One region of the Kitasatospora sp. NPDC127035 genome, then DNA from elsewhere that is predicted to be linked to it. Evidence: riboswitches for the same ligand, from Rfam matches in the RefSeq annotation. Region 1 holds a riboswitch; the other holds the start of a gene.

Region 1 (6,851 bases):
CGGCGCCGGGAACTGACCGCCGGTGAACTCCTTGGTGGCGCCGACGAACGAGAGGTGCGCCTCCTCCTCGCCGCTGACGACCTCGGGCTCCACGCCCAGGACGGCGCGCACGCCCTCGATGTACTCGGCGCTGTTCTCGGCGTCCCGGGAGGCGCTGGTCGCCACGAAGCGGATCCGCCCGGGGTCCACCCCGAAGCCGGACACGACCTCCGCGTGCTCCCGGCAGGCCGCGAAGGTGCGGGCCAGCGCGTCCGGGTGCAGCCGGCCGGTCCGGTCCACGCCCTGGCCCAGCCGGTTGATCACCATCCGCCGGTCGAGGTCGGTGATCGCGCCGGTCTCCGGGTCGAGGTCGGCGACGAGCAGCCGGATCGAGTTGGTGCCGCAGTCGATCGCGGCGACCCTGGTGACGGTCACGCGCCGTCCTCCCCGGCCTCCTGGGAGGCCCGCTTGGCGGCGCGCTCGGCGGTCTTCTGCTCCTTGGCCGCGATCACGGCCGCGTCGTCCTTCGCCTTGGCCCGGTTGCGGGCCACCCGCTCACCGGCCGCGGTGACCTCGGCGGGGGAGACGCACGGGCCCTTGGCCCACCAGTCCTCCAGCAGGCCGATCGCCTCGTCGCCGAGCGGGTTGACGCCCTCGCCGGCCGCCAGCGAGTGGCCGACCAGCACGTGCAGGCACTTGACCCGGTCCGGCATGCCGCCGGCGCTCGGGAAGCCCTCCAGCACCTCGATGGCGTCGCGCCGGGCGATGTAGTCCTCGTGCGCCTTCCGGTAGGCGGCGGCCAGCTCCGGGTCCTCAGCCAGCCGGGCGCTCTGCTCCTTCATCACGCCGTCCGCCTCCAGGGTGCCGATCAGCGAGGCGGCCTTGGGGCAGGTCAGGTAGTACAGGGTCGGGAACGGCGTGCCGTCCGGCAGCCGGGGGGCCGTCTCCACGACGTCCGGGTTGCCGCAGGGGCAGCGGTGGGCCACGCCGCGCAGGCCGCGCGGGACCCGGCCGAGCTGCGCGGCGATGGCCGCGACGTCCTCGTCGGAGACGGTGGGGTGGTTCTCAGTGGTCATGGGAGGAGCTGTCTCCAGCGGGGGCGGGGGCGGGTGGTGAGGGAGGGGCGGAGGCGGCGGCCGGGGCGGCGGCAGGGGCTGCGGCGGCGTCCACCGAGTCCCAGATGCCGGCGTACCAGGGCCTGGCCGCCTTGGCCGGCCCGGTGGCCGGGCCCTGTGCGGGCGGCGGCGCGCCGACGGACGACCTGGTCGCCTCCCCGGCGGCCGGGTCCACCGCGATGTACGGGGTCTCCCCCGGCATCGCGTAGTGCAGCCGGGCGCGGGCCTGCACCTTGACGTACTCGGGGTCCTGCCAGCGGGCCTTCTCCCGGCGGAGCTGCTCGACCTGCTGCCGGGCGTGCTCGGCCTTGGCCCGCTGGGAGGAGATCTCGGAACGCTGCGAGATGAACTGCCGCGTCGGGTACGCCAGGATCGCCACCAGCGAGCAGAGCACCAGCACGAGGACGGTCGCCCGGCTCGTGAACCGAGGCCGGGCCGCCAAGCCCGGGATCCTCCAGCCTGCCATCTCCGGTGTCCCCTCCTGGTCGCGACGGTGCCCCGCCGTCCACCCTACGGGGTGAACAGGCGGGGCACCGGCGGGAGCTGTGTGTGTCAGCCCTCGTACTTGAACCGCGGGAAGGCGCCGCGGCCGGCGTACTCGGCGGCGTCGTCGAGGATCTCCTCAATGCGCAGCAGCTGGTTGTACTTGGCGACGCGCTCGGAGCGGGCCGGGGCACCGGTCTTGATCTGGCCGCAGTTGGTCGCGACGGCCAGGTCGGCGATGGTGACGTCCTCGGTCTCGCCGGAGCGGTGCGACATCATGCAGCGGTAGCCGTTGCGCTGGGCCAGCTCGACGGCGTCCAGGGTCTCGGTCAGCGAGCCGATCTGGTTCACCTTCACCAGCAGCGCGTTGGCGGTGCCGGTCTCGATGCCACGGGCCAGGCGGGCCGGGTTGGTGACGAACAGGTCGTCGCCGACGATCTGGACCTTGTCGCCCAGCTTGTCGGTCATGGCCTTCCAGCCGTCCCAGTCCGACTCGTCCAGCGGGTCCTCGATGGAGACCAGCGGGTAGGCGGCGACCAGGCCGGCGTAGTACTCGATGAGCTCGGCGGAGGTGAGCGCCTTGCCCTCGAACTGGTAGGCGCCGTCCTCGTAGAACTCGGAGGAGGCGACGTCCAGCGCCAGCGCGACGTCCTTGCCCGGCACGTAGCCGGCCTTCTGGATCGCCTCGACGATGAGGTCCAGGGCCTCGCGGTTGGAGTCCAGGTTCGGGGCGAAGCCGCCCTCGTCGCCCAGGCCGGTGGAGAGGCCGCGCTCCTTCAGCACACCCTTGAGGGTGTGGTAGACCTCGACGCCCCAGCGGACGGCCTCGGAGAAGGACTCCGCGCCGATCGGAGCGATCATGAACTCCTGGATGTCGACGTTGGAGTCCGCGTGCGAGCCGCCGTTGAGGATGTTCATCATCGGGACCGGCAGGACGTGCGCGTTCGGGCCGCCCAGGTAGCGGAACAGCGGCAGGTCGCTGGCCTCGGAGGCGGCGTGCGCGACGGCCAGCGAGACGCCCAGGATGGCGTTGGCGCCGAGCGAGGACTTGTCCGGGGTGGCGTCCAGGTCGAGCATGGCCTGGTCGATCAGGCGCTGCTCGGTGGCGTCGTAGCCGACGAGCTCCGGGCCGATCTGCTCGATGACGGCCAGGACGGCCTTCTCCACGCCCTTGCCGAAGTAGCGGTTCTTGTCACCGTCGCGGAGCTCCAGCGCCTCGAAGGCGCCGGTGGAGGCACCCGACGGGACAGCGGCGCGGCCGGTGCTGCCGTCGTCGAGGCCCACCTCGACCTCGACCGTGGGGTTGCCACGCGAGTCGAGGATCTCACGGGCTACGACGACATCGATGGACGGCACGAGGCATCTCCTAGCGGAAACAGGTTCGGCTGACGGTGGGTGCTGTCGGCCGGACGATTGCGGAGTCGTTACGACCAGAGCCTAACCGCACGGGCTCTCCGGGCCACGTCGGCCCGGGTCCCGTCTCAGCGTGTGGCACGGCTACCCGCCGGTAGTTCACCTGGTTGCCCCACGGAAGGGGGCCGGATCGGGACGAAGGGGCCGGACCCGGTCGAACCCGGCCCCCCTCGCGATCCACCGGCGAAACGGCATCAGCCGAGGGTGAGCACCTGGCCGGGGACGATCAGGTCGGGGTCGCCGCCGACGGTGCCGCGGTTGCCGTCGTAGAGCGCCTGCCAGCCGCCGGAGACACCCTGGCCGGCGGCGATGCCGGCGAGCGTGTCGCCCGCCCGGACGGTGTAGCCGTGGCCCGCGCCCTGCTGGGCGGCCGGGGCGCTCTGGGCGGCGGCCGGACGGGCGTCCTGGACCGCGGCCTGACCGGCGTACTGCTGGTAGACGCTCTGGTGGCTGGTCCAGTACCAGCCGCCGTTGTTCTCGTACCAGAACACCTTCGCGTCGGCGTCCCAGCCGGACGTGCCGGAGAAGGACGGGGCCTGCCCGTACTGCTGCACCTGCGGCCGGTCCTGCTGGGCCTGCGGCTTCGGCGCGGCGTGCTTCGGGGCCTGCTTGGCCGCCTGGGCCGGCTTCTCCTGCTGGGCCGACTTCGGCGCGGCGTGCTTCGGCGCGGTGGTCTGCGGGGCGGTGGTCTGCGGCGCGCTCGGCTGGGTGGCGGCCTGCGGGACGGCCGGCTTGGCGTCCGCCGAGGTGTCGACCGCCGCCGGGGCGCCGCCCTTGCTCAGGCCCGCCTTCTTGGAGCAGACCGGCCAGGCGCCCGGCCCCTGCGAGGCGAGGACCTTCTCGGCCACCGAGATCTGCTGCGCCTTGGAGGCCTGGTTGGCCTGCGGCGCGTACGAGGTGCCGCCGAACGCCTTCCAGGTGCTGGGCGTGAACTGCAGGCCGCCGTAGAAGCCGTTGCCGGTGTTGATGCTCCAGTTGCCGCCGGCCTCGCACTGGGCGACCGCGTCCCAGGTGGAGACCGGGGCGGCGGAGGCACCGGTGGCGCTGAGGATCGGCAGGGCCAGCCCGACACCGGCGACGCCGGCGACGGCGATGGCCTTCTCGGTCTGGGTACGACGACGATGACGGCCGGTTCCGACGAACAGCATGAAGAGGTCCCTCTCCGCACGCCTGCGAGGTGAGCTGTCGGGTTCGGACCGGGAGGTGGCCCGGCCGCGCGAGGCGGCTTCACCCCAAGCCGTGGGGGACGGCAACAAACCTGGTTCCCCCGCCCCTGCCCAGGGTCTGGTCGGTTTCCCGGGGCACGACGGGCAGGACTCGGCGTTCCGTGCTCGGGGCTCGCAGCTGCGAACTCCACGGAGAGTAGACAGATCCGTAGAGCAATCACAAGCTCATATCGTCGGTATCACACGGAAATCACGTCAGGTGATGGATCGCTCACCAACGGGGGCGCTATGTCCGGGTTGGTGGCGGTTCAATCTCGCCGTCCTGCCTGGTCGGAGACCTTCCGTCAGCGTGTCGCGGGTCGCCTCACCGATCGGACGGAGCACCGGACGACTGCCCGGAAGAGGCCCTTTCGGGCATCTTCTCGGGGGTGAATTCCACGGGAAGTTCACGAAGTCCACGCATGATCAGACCACCGCGCCACCGCAGGTTCTCCGGGCTCTCGGCGAGCCGCAGGTCGGGCAGCCGGGAGAGCAGCGTGGCCAGCGCGGACCGCCCCTCCAACCGGGCCAGCGGGGCGCCGATGCAGTAGTGGATGCCGTGCCCGAAGCCCAGGTGCGGGTTGTCCGCGCGGGCCAGGTCGAGGGTGTTCTCGTCGGCGAACCGCGCCGGGTCCCGGTCCGCCGCCGCGAGCACGACCAGCACCGGGTCCCCGGCCGGGATGTCCACCCCTCCGATGGTCAGCGGGCTGGTCGCGAACCGCCACGTCGCCAGCTCCACCGGCCCGTCGTAGCGCAGGAGTTCCTCGATCCCGGTCTCCAGCAGACCGCTCTCGCCACGGGCGATCGACTCCTGGAGCAGGGCGCGCTGGCCGGGATTGCGCAACAGCGCGTACGTGCCGTTGCCGATCAGGTTCACGGTCGTCTCGAACCCGGCGAAGAGCAGGATGAAGGCCATCGCCGCGGCCTCGTTCTCGGTGAGGTGCTCGCCGTGGTCACCGGCCCGGATCAGCCCGGAGATCAGGTCGTCCCCGAGGTCCGCCCGCTTGCGGTGGATCAGCTCCGCCAGGTACTCGCGCATCCGCTTCACCGCGCGCCCCACACCGCCGCGCCGGCCACCGCCGTGCCGGATCATCATCCCGGCCCAGTCCCGGAAGTCGTCCTGGTCCTCGGCGGGCACCCCGAGCATGTCGCAGATCGCGTAGATGGGGAGCGGGAAGGCGAACTCGTGGATCAGGTCGGCGCTCCCGCGCTCCGCGAACCCGTCGATCAGCCGGTCGGTCAGCTGCTGCACCCGGGGCTCGAAGGCCGCCACCCGGCGCGGCGTGAACGCCTTCGACACCAGACGGCGGAGCCGGGTGTGGTCCGGCGGATCGATGTTCAGCAGGTGCGTCATCAGGTCGGCCTGGCGCTCGCCCGGGATGCCGACCCGGCCGGCGCGGTGCGCCTGCTCGCTGTGGTTCGCCGGGTTCTTGGAGAGCCGGCCGTCCGCCAGCGCCTGCCGGGCGTCCGCGTACCGCGTCACCAGCCACGCCTCCACGCCGCTCGGCAGGGTGGTGCGGTGCACCGGCTCGTGCTCGCGCAGCCACGCGTACGCCGGGTACGGGTCGGCGGCGAAGTCCCAGGTGAAGAGCGGAGGGCGGGCGGAGGCGGGCTGGACTGGCATGGAACGACGGTATCCCGGGTGCAAGTCGGACACGACAGGCGTGAGTCTGGTCACCTGAGGGGTATTCCCTGTTGCGGAGGGTCAGGACGTGCCTACGATCCTCCGCAAGATGTCCGTGGGCGCCGGTGCGGGGCCGCCCACAGGGAGGAGCAACACCATGCGGGACACCGGTTCGGTCGTCGTGATCGCGGTACTCCACGGCGGGTCGGGGGCCGACCTCGCCCGCAGGTTCACCGCCGCCGGAGCAGCCGGGATCCTCATCGCCGACCAGCAGGTCGGCATCGCCGAGGACCTCGCCACCGAGCTCGACCGGCCGGGCTGCCCGGTCGTCGGCGTCTGCGGCGACATCCGCCGCCCCAGCGACGTCGCCGCCCTCGTCGACACCGCCGAGAAGCACCTCGGCCCGATCGACCTGTTCTGCGTGGCCGGACCGGACGGCGAGCGGATCGTGTCGCTCGCCGACCTGCCCGACCACCTCGACCTGGAGCGGCTCGCCGAACTGGTCGCGCTGGTCGGCGAGGCGATCGGCGAGGTCGTCCCGGCGCAGCGGCGGCCGGCGAAGGACGTCGCGCGGGTCTGACCCGCGGTGGCGGGCCGGGCGCCCCGGTCCGCCGCGCGCGGGTGGCCCGGGCGACTCCGACTACTCCGGCTGCTCGGGCTGCTCCGACTGCTCCGACTGCTCCGACTGTTCGGGCTTGAGGCCCTCGGCCGCGCGGACCGCGTCCCGGTAGCCGCGTGCCGCCGCCCGCAGCGCGGCGTCCACGTCCACCCCCGCGTCGTGCGCGCGCTGCGCCACCGCGAGCAGCAGCCCGCCCGCCGACTCCGGCGTGAGCTCCGCGGGCAGCTCGTACGGCTCGTCCGACACGCCCGCGAACCCGGACCGGCGCACCCGCGACACCAGCTTCGCCGCGTACGCCAGCGACGGCAGCCCGGCCGGCACGCCGTCCAGCACCGACTCGCGCTCCGACTTCTCGGCGGCCTTCAGCGTCTCCCAGTTCGCCTCCACCTCGGCGGCGCCCGTCGCCTCGGCGT
Region 2 (6,851 bases), on a different contig from region 1:
AGGTGCGGGCCGGTCACGTTGCCGGTCGCACCGGAGAGGCCGATCTGCTGGCCGGCGGTGACGGTCTGACCGACCTTCACCGCGATCGAGGACAGGTGCGCGTACTGGGCGTACTTGCCGTCGGCGAGCTTGATCTCGACCTCGTTGCCGTAGGCGCCGCCGTTGCCGGCCTTCACCACGGTGCCGGCCGCGATGGCGCGCAGCGGGGTGCCGGTGGCAGCGGAGAAGTCGACACCGGTGTGGTGGCCGGAGGACCACATGGAACCGGCGACACCGTAGGCGGTACCGAGCTTGGTACCGGCCAGCGGGGCGACGTAGCCGGAGGAGGCGACCACGGGAGCCGGCGCCGGGGCGGCGGGCTTCGCGGCCTGGACCGGCGCGGGCTTGGCGGCGGGCGCGGCGGGCTTCGCGGCCGGGGCGACCGGCTTGACGGCCGGGGCGGCGGGCTTCGCGGCCGGGGCGGCGGGCTTGGCGGCCGGCTTCACCGAGTCCTGCGAGACCTGCGGCTTGGCGGCGGGCGCGGCCGGCTTGGCGGCCTCGACGGCCTTGCCGCCGAGTGCGAGCTGCTGGCCCGGGTAGATCAGGTTCGGGTTGGCGCCGACGACCGAGCGGTTGTGCTCGTACAGGGCCTCCCAGCCGCCCTGGACGTTCTTCGCGTCGGCGATCTTCGACAGGGTGTCCCCGCCGGCGACCTTGTAGGTCTCCTCGGCCGCGGCGGCCGGGGCGGTCTCGGCGGCCGGAGCGGCGGCCGGGGCGGCGTCGACGCTGGCGGCGCCGTTCCAGGTGCTGGTCTGGTGGGGCTTGGCGGCCGGAGCCTCGTGGGCCTGGGCGCTCACCGCGGTGACCAGCGGGAGGGCGAAGGCGGCGCCGGTGACGGCGGTGGCGATACCGATGCGGACGGCGCGGGGCAGGGCGATACGACGAGCCTGTGCGGCCATGGCTGATGTCCTCTCCGACGCCTACGAGGTGAGCTGTCGGGTTCGGGCTGGAGTTGCCCGGCCGCATCTAGGCGGCTTCACCCCAAGCCGGACCGCGAATTCCGGTCCGGCGACTTACCTTTGGGTCCCCCGCTCCTGCCGAACAGAGTTCGTTGCGTACCACCGGGCAGCGGCAGGACTAGGCGTTCCACCCGGTGGCCACCCGGGCTGACGCCGGGCGGTCGCTGAACTAAAACTCATCCGTCCGAGTGAAGCAATGTCGATCTCTTGAACTCGCAACAAAACACCGGACCGCCGTCACGCTCCGAATGATCGGCTGCACAGTACGCACACAATCGATTCACGGCGTGCCACTGATCCACGACCCTCCGCCGATTTCCGGACCGGTCCGCACACGATCACTCACGGAAAGCCATCCGCCGACACGCCCCCGGTGACCCTTGTCACGTCGGCCCCCGGGGCGGACGATCATGCCGTGGCCACCTCCGAGGCCGGCATCCTGCGGTTGGGCACCGCGCAGGGTCGCTGGGTACTTCTGGCGACGGTGCTCGGCTCCAGCCTGGCGATGCTCGACGGGACCGTCGTGAACGTCGCGCTGCCCAGGATCGGGACCGATCTCGACGCCCCGCTCGCTGCCCTGCAGTGGACGCTCAACGCCTACCTGCTCACCCTGGCCGGGCTGATCCTGCTCGGCGGCGCGCTCGGGGACCGGTACGGCCGGCGCCGGATCTTCCTGCTCGGCGTGGTCTGGTTCGCCGTCGCCTCCGCGGCCTGCGCGGCCGCGCCCACCATCGAGGTGCTGGTCGCCGCCCGCGCGGTGCAGGGCGTCGGCGGGGCCCTGCTCACCCCGGGATCACTGGCGATGCTCCAGGCGGTCTTCCACCCCGAGGACCGCTCCGCCGCGGTCGGCCTCTGGTCCGGCCTCGGCGGGGTGTCGGCGGCGGTCGGACCGTTCCTCGGCGGCTGGCTGGTGGACGGGCCGGGCTGGCGGTGGATCTTCCTCCTGAACGTCCCGCTGGCCGTGCTGGTCGTCGCGGTGACCGCCCGACACGTGCCGGAGAGCCGGGACGAGTCCTCGACCGGCCGGTTCGACGTCCTCGGCGCGGTGCTGGCCGCAGTGGCCCTGGGGACCTTCACCTACGCGCTGACCGCCGCCGGGGAGGGCCTCTCCCCGGGGGTCTGGCTCACCGGGGCGGCCGGGCTGCTGCTGGGCGTGGCCTTCGTGCTGGTCGAGCGCCGCACGCCGGAGCCGATGCTGCCGCTCGGACTCTTCTCGTCACGCCTGTTCACGGCGGTGAACCTGGTCACCCTCGCCGTCTACGCGGCGTTCAGCGGGGTCTTCTTCCTGCTCGTCGTGCAGCTCCAGATCGTCTCCGGCTTCTCCCCCCTGGTCTCCGGGGTGGCCCTGGTGCCGATCACCGTGCTGATGCTGGCGCTCTCCGCGCGGGCCGGACGGCTGGGCAAGCGGATCGGGCCCCGGCTGCCGCTCACCGTCGGCCCGCTGCTCTGCGCCGCCGGCGTGCTGCTGATGCTGCGGATCGGCCCCGACGCCTCGTACTGGACGGACGTGCTGCCGGCCGTCACGGTGATGGGCTGCGGGATGGTGCTGCTGGTCGCACCGCTGACCGCGACGGTGCTGGCGGCGGTGGAGGTGCGGCACGCGGGGATCGCCAGCGGCGTGAACAACGCCGCCGCCCGGGCCGCCGGCCTGCTCGCGGTCGCCGCCCTGCCGTCGTTGGCCGGGCTGAGCGGCGACGCCTACCAGGTGCCGGCCTCGGTGGACGCGGCGTTCCGCACCGCGATGCTGATCTGCGCCGGGCTGCTGGTGGCCGGCGGGCTGACCGCGCTGGTCACCGTGCACGGCAACGTCCTGGCGCCGGAGGATCACCCGGTGGCCGAGCCGGACTGCCGGTACGCCTGCGCCACCGGCGCACCGCCACTGGATCCGGGCCACGCGCCGGAGGCGTCCGAGCACGGCGAAGGCCCCGCCACCGGTACGGTGACGGGGCCCCGGCCGGACGCCTGACGAGACGCCGGACCAGCCTGACGGAACGTCAGAGGATGTCGCCCGGAGCGTACTTGGCGGCCTCGGGGTGGGCGGCCGCGACCGCCTCGATCTGCCGGACGACCTCGGCGACCTGGGCACCGGCGGCGCCGGTGAAGGAGAGCCGGTCACCCAGCAGCGCGTCCAGCGCGGCCCGGTCCAGCGGGATCCGCTCGTCGTTCGCGAGGCGGTCCAGCAGCTCGTTCTCCCGGGCGCCGGCGCGCATCGCGAGCGCGGAGGCGACGGCGTGCTCCTTGATGACCTCGTGGCCGGCCTCCCGGCCGACGCCCGCGCGGACCGCTCCCATCAGCACCTTGGTGGTGGCCAGGAACGGCAGGTAGCGGTCCAGCTCGGCCTCGATCACGGCGGGGAAGGCGCCGAACTCGTCGAGGACGGTCAGGAAGGTCTCCAGCAGACCGTCGAACGCGAAGAAGGCGTCCGGCAGCGCGACCCGGCGGACCACGGAGCAGGAGACGTCGCCCTCGTTCCACTGGTCGCCGGCCAGCTCGGCGGTCATCGACGCGTAGCCGCGCAGGATGACGGCCAGGCCGTTGACGCGCTCGCAGGAGCGGGTGTTCATCTTGTGCGGCATCGCGGAGGAGCCGACCTGGCCCTCCTTGAACCCCTCGGTGACCAGCTCGTGGCCGGCCATCAGGCGGATCGTCTTGGCCAGGCTGGACGGCGCGGCCGACAGCTGGACGAGGGCGGTCAGCACCTCGAAGTCCAGCGAGCGCGGGTAGACCTGGCCGACGCTGGTGAGCACGTTGTCGAAGCCGAGGTGCGCGGCGACCCGGCGCTCCAGCTCGGAGAGCTTGTCGGTGTCGCCGTCGAGCAGGTCGAGCATGTCCTGGGCGGTGCCGACCGGGCCCTTGATCCCGCGCAGCGGGTACCGGGCGATCAGCTCCTCCAGGCGGCGGAAGGCGACCAGCAGCTCGTCGGCGACGGTCGCGAAGCGCTTGCCCAGGGTGGTGGCCTGCGCGGCCACGTTGTGCGAGCGGCCGGCCATGACCAGCTCGGCGTGCTGGGCGGACAGACGGCCCAGCCGGACCAGGACGGCCACGGCGCGGTCGCGCACGTGCTCCAGCGACTGCCGGATCTGCAGCTGCTCGACGTTCTCGGTCAGATCGCGGGAGGTCATCCCCTTGTGGATCTGCTCGTGGCCGGCGAGCTCGCTGAACTCCTCGATGCGGGCCTTCACGTCGTGCCGGGTGATCCGCTCGCGGGCGGCGATCGACGCGAGGTCGACCTGGTCGATCACTCGCTCGTAGTCGGCGACGGCCGCGGCCGGCACCTCGACGCCGAGGTCCTGCTGGGCCTTCAGGACGGCAAGCCAGAGGTGGCGCTCAAGCACCACCTTGTGCTCGGGGGACCAGAGCTGGGCCAGGGTCGCCGAGGCGTACCGGGAGGCCAGGACATTGGGGATCTGGGGCTTCGCGCTCACGCTTCGCAAGCCTAACAGCCGAGGTCAGCCGGAACCGCGCCGGTCCGGCGGCCACGGCGGACGGGCCGGACGGACCGGACGGAGCGGCCCGGGCCGGGCCGGGGGCCGACGGAAACGGGGGCAGCGGTCGCGCCGGGCGCGCCCGGGAGTCGCGGAGGCCTCAGGGAGCCGCCCGGCCGCTGAGCACCGGGAGCACCTGGACGCAGACCGAGTGCAGCGCCACCCGCTGCTCGTCGGTCATGGTCCCGATGGCCTGGTGGGTCCGGCTCATCTCGCCCCGGATCAGCCCCAGGATCTCCCGGCCCTGCTCGGTGATGACGACGATCTTGACCCGCCGGTCCCCGGCCGCCGCCTCGCGGTGGGCCAGGCCCAGCGACTCCAGACGGTCGACGATCCCGGTCACGTTGGAGGCGTCACAGCCGAGGCGGCCGGCCAGCGCGCGCATCGGCACCGGCTCCTGGACGGCGCCGAGCGCCTTGGCCTGCGAGGAGGAGAGACCGTGCCGGGACGCGGCGGCCGCGAAGTCCTGGAAGTACGCGGCGCCGACGGCGGCCAGTGCCTCCATCAGCTCGCCGTTGGTCGGTACGGTCGTCGTCGCTGTCGAACCCATGAGGTCAGGGTACGACCGAGTGCTTCAGTAACTCAAGCTTTGAGCACGGCAAAGACCTGCCGTCCGGAGCGCGGGCCGCCCGGTCAGAGCACCAGCTGGTCGAAGAGCCGCCGCAGCTCGGCCTCCGGGTCGGCGGTCAGCCCGGTGTGCACCGGCCCCGGCTGGACCACCGCGCTGCGCGGCGCGGTCAGCCAGCGGAACCGCTGACCCGGGCTGTCCGCCGCCGCCGGACCGGCCTGCGGCCCGCCCTGGCAGACCACCTCGATCCCGTGCAGCGCCCGCCGCACCCCGGCGACGTCGACCACCGGGTCCAGCGCCAGCAGCCGCGCCTGGTCCAGGTGCGTCCGCGCCGCCAGGTGGGCGCTCTGCCGGCAGTACAGCAGCACGCCGACGTTGACGCACTCGCCGCGCTCCACCCGGGGCACCGCCCGGATCACCGCGTACTCGTAGTCGTGCAGCTCGGCGACGGCCGGCAGCGCCGACCGGATCGGACCGGTCATGCGGACACCTCCGGCAGCCAGTCCCGCGGACCGGCCAGTCGCTCGGTCAGCTGGGCGCGGTACGCGGCGCGCACCGCCTCGGGCGAGTCGAACCCCGGCTCGTCCGCCAGCCAGACCTCGGGGATCCGCGCCACCGCCTCCCCGATCGCCGACTCCGCCAGCGGGGCGAGCACCTTGTCGGCCGCGAGCAGGTCGGGCTCGGCGCGCAGCAGCGCGTGGTCGGAGGCGTCGTACGCCCGGCGGATCCAGGCAGCGGCGCCGGGCCAGTGGTGGTGGAAGATCAGGCTGGCGCCGTGGTCGATCAGCCGCAGCCCGCCGGTGGCGACCAGCAGGTTGGGATTGCGCCAGGAGCGGTCGACGTTGCCGATCAGCGCGTCGAACCAGAGCACCTGACCGGCCAGTCCGGAGTCCACCTCGAAGCAGACCGGGTCGAAGTTGAGCGCACCGCTGACGAAGGCCATGCCCAGGTTGACCCCGCCGCTGGCCCTCATCTGATCCTGGATCTGCGGGTCCGGCTCGCTGCGCGCCAGCACCGGGTCCAGGTCGACGGTGACCAGTTCGGGCACCGGCAGGCCGAGCCGCCGGCCGAGCTCCCCGGCCAGCACCTCCGCGACCAGCGCCTTGCGGCCCTGCGCGGCACCGACCCATTTCAGCGCGTAGAGCCGCCGGTCGTCGGCCTCGACCAGGCCCGGCATCGAGCCGCCTTCTCGCAGTGGCGTCACATAACGGACCGCCGTCACCTCGGGGAGCACGGCCGACAGCCTATCCGGCATATGCACGGGGCGGGTGTCGCTCGGCATGCTCGCCCGCCCGGGTCGTCCCGGTGGCAGCCCGTGCTGCTCCGTGCGAGTGTGGCGGACAGTAGCGGGGTAGACGCCTGCCCGGCACCACCGGCACCACCGGCACCACCGGCACCACCTGGCACCTGTACTGCCGTGACCTGCACCGCTGTGAACTGCGCCGATTCGACCGGCACCGACTCGGCCCGCACCGTGACTGAACGACACCGTGACTGAACGACATGCACTGTGAGGGACGCACGATGGAACGACCCCGGATCCTGATCGTGGGCGGCGGCTTCGCCGGGCTGGAGTGCGCGCGCCGTCTGGAGCGCAAGCTCGCTCCCTCGGAGGCGGAGATCTCACTGGTCACACCATTCAGCTACCAGCTGTACCTGCCCCTGCTGCCGCACGTGGCGGCCGGCGTGCTCACCCCGCAGTCGGTGGCCGTCTCGTTGCGCCGGACGCTGCGCCGGACGCACATCGTCCCCGGCGGCGCGATCGGCGTCGATCCCGGGTCCAAGGTCTGCGTGGTCCGC

What was found. Region 1 has a riboswitch for cyclic di-AMP ahead of ACFWIC_RS14530 (transglycosylase family protein). Riboswitches for the same ligand answer to the same signal wherever they lie in the genome.
Region 2: it holds a riboswitch for cyclic di-AMP, as region 1 does, so the genes downstream of both, ACFWIC_RS36520 (peptidoglycan DD-metalloendopeptidase family protein) here and ACFWIC_RS14530 (transglycosylase family protein) in region 1, are expected to answer to the same signal.

Annotation. Positions count from the first base shown of each region.
Region 1 covers NZ_JBHXDN010000017.1:5,259-12,109, forward strand. Annotated here, with positions in the region: gene ACFWIC_RS14510 (exopolyphosphatase) at 1-414, opposite strand, end outside; gene ACFWIC_RS14515 (DUF501 domain-containing protein) at 411-1,073, opposite strand; gene ACFWIC_RS14520 (septum formation initiator family protein) at 1,045-1,536, opposite strand; gene eno (phosphopyruvate hydratase) at 1,647-2,933, opposite strand; gene ACFWIC_RS14530 (transglycosylase family protein) at 3,185-4,138, opposite strand; cyclic di-AMP (ydaO/yuaA leader) riboswitch at 4,144-4,290, opposite strand; gene ACFWIC_RS14535 (cytochrome P450) at 4,521-5,819, opposite strand; gene ACFWIC_RS14540 (SDR family NAD(P)-dependent oxidoreductase) at 5,977-6,399, shown strand; gene ACFWIC_RS14545 (MazG family protein) at 6,460-6,851, opposite strand, start outside.
Region 2 covers NZ_JBHXDN010000086.1:32,639-39,489, reverse strand. Annotated here, with positions in the region: gene ACFWIC_RS36520 (peptidoglycan DD-metalloendopeptidase family protein) at 1-938, opposite strand, end outside; cyclic di-AMP (ydaO/yuaA leader) riboswitch at 942-1,103, opposite strand; gene ACFWIC_RS36515 (MFS transporter) at 1,414-2,964, shown strand; gene purB (adenylosuccinate lyase) at 2,993-4,423, opposite strand; gene ACFWIC_RS36505 (MarR family winged helix-turn-helix transcriptional regulator) at 4,584-5,033, opposite strand; gene ACFWIC_RS36500 (DUF3037 domain-containing protein) at 5,117-5,533, opposite strand; gene ACFWIC_RS36495 (HipA family kinase) at 5,530-6,285, opposite strand; gene ACFWIC_RS36490 (NAD(P)/FAD-dependent oxidoreductase) at 6,576-6,851, shown strand, end outside.